DNA from 2 places in the Micromonospora sp. CPCC 205558 genome. Region 2 is predicted to be linked to the other one. Evidence: riboswitches for the same ligand, from Rfam matches in the RefSeq annotation. Region 2 holds a riboswitch; the other holds the start of a gene.
The links. Region 2 has a riboswitch for ZMP and ZTP ahead of V6U86_RS17780 (glycine hydroxymethyltransferase). Riboswitches for the same ligand answer to the same signal wherever they lie in the genome.
Positions count from the first base shown of each region.

Region 1: another riboswitch for ZMP and ZTP. It lies ahead of V6U86_RS31885 (bifunctional 5,10-methylenetetrahydrofolate dehydrogenase/5,10-methenyltetrahydrofolate cyclohydrolase); the one in region 2 lies ahead of V6U86_RS17780 (glycine hydroxymethyltransferase).

Region 1 is NZ_JBAKHR010000048.1:18,796-22,184, reverse strand. Features, by position in the region: gene V6U86_RS31900 (FAD-dependent monooxygenase) at 1-59, shown strand, start outside; gene V6U86_RS31895 (CU044_5270 family protein) at 109-1,080, opposite strand; gene V6U86_RS31890 (RNA polymerase sigma factor) at 1,091-1,660, opposite strand; ZMP/ZTP riboswitch at 1,801-1,882, shown strand; gene V6U86_RS31885 (bifunctional 5,10-methylenetetrahydrofolate dehydrogenase/5,10-methenyltetrahydrofolate cyclohydrolase) at 1,896-2,795, shown strand; gene V6U86_RS31880 (hypothetical protein) at 2,862-3,080, opposite strand; gene V6U86_RS31875 (hypothetical protein) at 3,077-3,256, opposite strand; gene V6U86_RS31870 (hypothetical protein) at 3,253-3,389, opposite strand, start outside.
Region 2 is NZ_JBAKHR010000014.1:21,565-24,953, forward strand. Features, by position in the region: gene V6U86_RS17765 (histidine phosphatase family protein) at 1-283, shown strand, start outside; gene V6U86_RS17770 (NAD(P)H-hydrate dehydratase) at 267-1,136, shown strand; gene V6U86_RS17775 (hypothetical protein) at 1,216-1,563, shown strand; ZMP/ZTP riboswitch at 1,680-1,769, shown strand; gene V6U86_RS17780 (glycine hydroxymethyltransferase) at 1,789-3,225, shown strand; gene V6U86_RS17785 (hypothetical protein) at 3,346-3,389, opposite strand, start outside.

The DNA of each region.
Region 1 (3,389 bases), on a different contig from region 2:
GCCACCTCGGCGAGCAGATGTTCCGTTCGAACTACGGGCCCCTGTTCGCCCAGCCCTGACCGACCGACGTGACCGGCACGGCCAGGGCCAGGGCGGTGCCATCACCGCTCAGGGCAGCTGGCCGGGCCGGTCGACGATGGCGATGCGGAGTAGGGCCGCGGCGGAGTACAGGGACTCCTTGCCGTTGCGCACCACCGAATCACGGCGGCCGAGGAAGACGTGGGTGTCCCGGTCGAAGAGGAAGTCGTCGTTGCCACCGATCACGCCGGGCATCCGAATCGCCACCCCGTGCCGGCCGGCGGCGTCCACCACGTCGCCCGAGATGACGACCGCTCCGGGTTCCCGTGCCAGCAGTTCGAACAGCGCCGCGAGCGCCCGGGGTGGCACGTAGCCGCGCAGCATCGACCGCGCGGTGGTGTACGCCATGCTCTCGTCCCCGTAGACGGCCTCCTCATCGGCTGCTTCGGGAAGATGCAGGTCGACCGGGTGTTCGCGAAGGTAACGGAGCAGCTCGTCCGGATCGGTGGGCAGGTCGCCGTGGTACGCGGGCGGTTGGAATGCGTCGAGTTCCTTCCAGGGATCGCCGGCATCGCGCATGCGAAGCTCCCTCAGCTCGCCCCACCCGTTCGGATCGCTCTCCGGTCGATAGCGCCCCTGCGTGTACGCGACTCCCCCGGCCGACTGCCACAGTTGGGCCCGGACGGTGTTGTAGGGGCCGCTGTCCGGTAGCTCCCGCGTCGTCGACAGGAATTCCGTGAAGACGTACTGGTCGGGCCGGGCGGTGAGCTCGGGCTGCTGCCGGGCTGCGTCGGCCGCCAGATGGAAGATCTCCGACGCGCTGGCCGTGGGCGGCGGCTGATCACCCAGCCTCATCGTCTGGACCGCCAGCGCACCGGCGGTCAGCGTGACTGCCAACCCGAACGCCCCGGCGAGGCGCCAACCGCGCAGGAACCGGGTACGACGTCCGGCCGGACGGGCCGCCGAAGCCGTCTCGGCCCGCTCGGCGACGTGTGCGGTCAGATCCCTGAGCAGTTGCTCCTCGAAACCCTGCGGCGATCGTTCGATCTCGTTCATCGTCATCTCCGACTCATCAGGCGAGGGTGGTGACCGGGCGGGCGAGCACAGCGCGGACCACACGGCGGGCACGATGCAGGCGGACCCGGGCGGCGACCGGCGACAGGCCGAGCACGGTCGCCGCCTCCGCGACGGTGAGGCCGTCCACGGCGACGAGTTCGACGAGCGTCCGGGTGCCCTCGGGTAGCTCGCTCAGCGCCCGATGGGTGCGGCGGGCCGCCGACTCGGCGTCGATCCGCTCCTCGATGCGGGCGATGTCATCGGGGCCCAGGTCTCGTCGCCCGGCCAGTCGGCCGGTCACCCGCAGCCGTCGGGCCGCCCGACGCCGCTCGTCGCCGATGACGTTGCGGGCCACCCCGTACAGCCAACCGATCTGACTGCCCCGGTCCGGTCGGTAGCCGGCCGCCGACTCGATCACCGCCAGGAACACATCGGCGGTGAGGTCGGCGGCGAGGTGCGGATCGTCGACCCGCCGCGCCACGAACCGGCCCACCGCCTCCAGGTGCCGCCGGTAGAAGACCTCGAAGGCCACCGGGTCGGCTCCGATGCCGGAGATGTCGTCATCGGCTCGGCTCGGCTCACTCACGGGCCGTCCCCCTCGTCGCCTTCACATCTCTTCTTCGTACGGCGCAGCGCGGGTGTTACCGAACCATCCGACACGTCTGCCCCGCCCTGACGACGACGCTTCGGGCCAGTTGGGCAACCGCCCTGGTGATGCGGCATTATCGAAGCACCGGCGACTGGCGGCACGGGGATGGTGTAACCATCGGGGAGCCTCTCGCGGGCGTCGACCGCCTGGGCGCCTGCGTCGAGGACCCATCATGACCACGACCAGCCCATCCGTCGAGCAGCACACCCCGTCGGGCACGGCCCGACTCCTGCCGGGCGCACCCGTCGCCGAAGCCGTCCTGGCCGAAACCCGCGACGCAGCCACCCGCCTGCGCGACCGCGGCATCACACCGAGCCTCGCCACCATCCTGGTCGGCGACGACGACGCCAGCGCCGGTTACATCGCCATCAAGCAGCGCCAGGCCGCCGCGCTCGGGTTCGCCTCCCCGCACGTGCACCTGCCGGCCACCGCCACCCAGGATGACCTGCACCAGGCCATTGCCCGATTCAACAGCGACCCGGCCGTGCACGGGCTGCTCGTGCAGTACCCCGTGCCGGGGCATCTGGACTACGACGCGGCGCTGCAGACCATCGACCCGGACAAGGACGTCGACGGCATGCACCCGCTCAACATGGGGCGCCTCGCCGTCGGCCTGCCCGGCCCGCTGCCGTGCACCCCCGCCGGCATCGAAGCCCTCCTGGCGTACTACGAGATCCCCGTCGCCGGTCGTGAGGTCGTCATCCTCGGCCGGGGCGCCACCCTCGGCCGTCCCCTGGCGATGCTGCTCGCCCAGAAGCGCCCCACCGCCAACGCCGCCGTCACCGTCGTACACACCGGTGTGCCCGACTGGGCCCGCTACACCCGCCGAGCCGACATCCTCGTCGCCGCCGCCGGCGTACCCGGGATCGTGCAGCCCGAGCACGTCAAGCCCGGCGCGGTCGTCATCGGCGCCGGCGTCCGCTACGACGGGCGGCGCCTCCTGCCCGATGTCGACGAAGCGTGCGCCGAGGTCGCCGGCGCGATCACGCCCCGGGTCGGCGGGGTCGGCCCGACCACCGTCGCGATGCTGTTCCGCAACGCCGTCCGCGCCGCCGAACGCGCGAACCAGTAGCCCGGTCGCCGAGATCACGTGGTGCTGAGTAGCCCGGTCGTCCACAGCTAATCAGCATCACGTGACTCACCGGACCCAGCCGAGGAAGCGGCGGTGCAGCAGCCCGGCGGGCACCCAGGTCAGATCCTCGGCCGCCCAGACCAGGTAGGACCCCATGTAGAGGGCCAACGACACAGGCGCGCCCTCGAACTCGGCATGCAACTCCGTGCGCCGGGTCCGGCAGGGCCAGGGCGCGGCGCAACCGCCGCAGGTCCAGACCGGAAGGACCGGGCCGTGGGTGGTCACCGCAGGCCATCCAGGAAGCGCCGGGTGGCGACCCGGGCGTGCCAGCGAGTGGCCCACTCGGCCTGATAGCAGGGGTACGGGGACAGCCGTGCCCACCACCAGCGACAGCCGGCGCAGAGCCCGTCGACGCCGGGCAGGTGCACGGACAAGATTCGTCCAACCTGGTCCTCGGTCACTCCTGCTCCTCCCCTGGCCAGTGGCCTCGCCGGATCGGGATGCGGTGCCGGGCTCGGCACGGCAGGTCGGCCCCACATCGGCAGATCCGGCGCCACCGCTGCCACGACCAGACCGGCCGATGCCGCCGAGCCA
Region 2 (3,389 bases):
CACGCTCCTCGGCGACCTGCGCCGAGACCACGAGGGCCAGCGTGTTCTGCTCTTCGGCCACGACGCGCTGGTCTTTCTGCTGCGCTACCTGGTGGAGGGGCTGACCGAGACGGACCTGATGGCGCTGACCCGCCAGCACGTGATCGCCAACTGCTCCATCACCGACTGGTCCGCCGACGCGGAGCACCGGCTGACGCTTGATGGTTTCAACGAGGTCGGCCACCTGCACCGACAGGGCGCCCAGCCGACCAGGGAGGACGAGATCCATGCCGAGCCGGTCTGAGGTGAAGGTGATCACGCCCGGACTGCTGCGGGACTGGGCGCTGCCGGTGCCGGTCGGTGGGAAGGAGAGCCGGGGCACCGTGCTGGTGGTCGGCGGTTCCCGCTTCACGCCGGGCGCCGTGCTGCTCGCCGGGGTGGCCGCGTTGCGCGCCGGCGCCGGGGTGCTCCAGCTCGCCGCGGCCGAGTCCACCGCCGCCGCGCTGAGCATCCAGGTGCCGGAGGCGTTGGTGATCGGTCTGCCGGAGACCGCCGACGGCGCGGTGGCCGCCGACCGGGACGGCCAGCTCGGCGACCTGGTCGGGCAGGCCGACGCGGTGGCGATCGGGCCGGGTCTGAAGGCGATCGACGAGACCAACCGCCTGCTCAGCCTGGTCCTGGAGGCGGCCCGTCCGGACACGTCGCTGGTGCTCGACGCGTACGCCCTCGGTGCGCTCAGCCACGCACCGGACCTGCTGGTCGGCTCGGGTCGGCCGGTGGTGCTCACCCCCAACGTCACCGAGGCCGGGCACCTGCTCGGCCGGGACCCGGGCGACGACCTGGACGCCGAGGCGGCCGAGGTGGCCGCCCGGTACGAGGCCGTGGTCTCGCTGTACGGGCACGTGGCCGCCCCGGACGGGCGGGGTTGGCGGGAGGAGAGCGGCGACGCCGGGCTGGGCACCTCCGGCAGCGGGGACGTGCTCGCCGGATTGCTGGCGGGGTTGCTGTCCCGGGGTGCCGACCCGGCGCAGGCGGCCTGTTGGGGCTCGTTCGCGCACTCGGTGAGCGGCCAGCGGCTGGTCCCCCGCTATGGCCGGATCGGCTTTCTGGCCCGGGAGTTGCTCGACGAGATCCCCCGCACCCTGGCCATGGTCTGAGGCGGTTTCACCTGTTTCCGTAGTCGGTGTCGGGGTACCGGAACCACACCAGCCGAGACTTTTCAGGGAGGTCAGACCGGTGTCGACCGATGCCATCGTCCTGCTCAAAGAGGACCACAAGGAAATGCGCCGCCTGTTCAAGGCCTTCCAGGACGCCGAAAAGGGGCTGCTGATCGAGAACGTCACCCACCACGTCGAGGAGGAAGAGCAGGAGTGGTTCCCCAAGGTCCGCGACGCGCTGGGCCGCAAGCAGCTCCAGGAGATCGGCGAGAAGATGATCGCGCTGCGCGCCGACGCGCCGCGTACCCCCACCGCGCCGCGCCGCGCCCCGCCCCGCCCCGCCCCGCCCCGCCCCGCCCCGCCCCGCCCCGCCCCGCCCCACCCCGCGATCTTGCACTTTCCGCTGCTAGTTAGCGATATTTGGTGACGTTTTGTCGCGACAGAAAGTGCAAGATCGCGAGAGGAGGGGGCACCTACCGAGCACCGTGGGATGGTCGCCTCCCGGAGGGCGGCCCGAACGACCGGGCCCGGCCCGGTAGGATCGGCCCGGGCCGTTACTGGCGCGTGGGGATGGAAAACCATCGGGGAGCGGCCTCGTCACGTGGACGTTTGCCGAGCGCCTGGGCCTTCCCGCACGTCTGTTGGAGGTCGCATGTCCCGCAACGCCGAGTCCACCGCATTCCGGAGCGCCCTTGAGGTGATCCGGGCTGTCGAGCCGCGGGTCGCCGACGCCATCGGCGCCGAGCTGACCGACCAGCGAGAGTCACTCAAGCTGATCGCCAGCGAGAACTACGCCTCCCCGGCGACCCTGCTGGCGATGGGCAACTGGTTCAGCGACAAGTACGCCGAGGGCACCGTCGGTCGCCGCTTCTACGCCGGCTGCCAGAACGTCGACACCGTCGAGGCGCTCGCAGCCGAGCACGCCCGGGAGCTGTTCGGCGCCGCGCACGCGTACGTGCAGCCGCACTCGGGGATCGACGCCAACCTGGTCGCCTTCTGGGCGGTGCTGGCCGACCGGGTGGAGTCCCCCGCCCTGAAGAAGGCCCAGGTCCGCCAGGTCAACGACCTCACCGAGGCCGACTGGTTCGCGCTGCGCCGCGAGCTGGGCAACCAGCGGATGCTCGGCATGTCGCTGGACGCCGGTGGCCACCTCACCCACGGCTTCCGGCCGAACATCTCCGGCAAGATGTTCGACCAGCGCAGCTACGGCACCGACCCGGCGACCGGCCTGATCGACTACGACCGGGTGGCCGAGGCTGCCCGCGAGTTCAAGCCGTTGATCCTGGTGGGCGGCTACTCGGCGTACCCCCGGAAGGTGAACTTCCGGATCCTGCGCGAGATCGCCGACTCGGTCGGCGCGACCTTCATGGTCGACATGGCGCACTTCGCCGGTCTGGTGGCCGGCAAGGTCTTCACCGGTGACTTCGACCCGGTGCCGCACGCGCACATCGTCACGACCACCACGCACAAGTCGTTGCGCGGCCCGCGCGGCGGCATGGTGCTCTGCCAGCCGGAGCTGGCCGACCAGGTGGACCGGGGCTGCCCGATGGTGCTCGGTGGTCCACTGCCGCACGTGATGGCCGCCAAGGCGGTCGCGCTCGCGGAGGCACGCCGGCCCGACTTCGCCGACTACGCCCAGCGGATCGTCGACAACGCGCAGGCGCTCGCCGAGGGGCTGCTGCACCGGGGCGCGAAGCTGGTCACCGGTGGCACCGACAACCACCTGGTGCTGATCGACGTGTCCGGTTACGGGCTCACCGGTCGGCAGGCCGAGCAGGCCCTGCTCGACTCGGGCATCGTCACCAACCGCAACTCGGTCCCGCAGGACCCGAACGGCGCCTGGTACACGTCCGGCATCCGGATCGGCACCCCGGCGCTGACCACCCGGGGCCTCGGCACCGCCGAGATGGACCAGACCGCCGAGCTGATCCACACCGTGCTGACCCAGACCACCGCGGGCGCCAACGCCGACGGCACCCCGTCGAAGGCGAAGTACACCCTGGACCCGGGCCTGGCCGACAAGGTCGCCCGGCAGGCCACCGACCTGCTGGCCACGCACCCGCTCTACCCCTCGGTCGACCTGGGCTGACCCGACCGACTCGCGTCGATCATGGAGTTGTGGTGCCCGAATCAGGGCGGGTAGCGACTTTCGTCCACCACCACAACTCCATGATCGACGCAGGCGGACGGGGTGAAGCCCTCCGGAGGGTCAGACCAGGGGGCGCTTCAGGTGGTAGCGGTGCACTTCGGTGC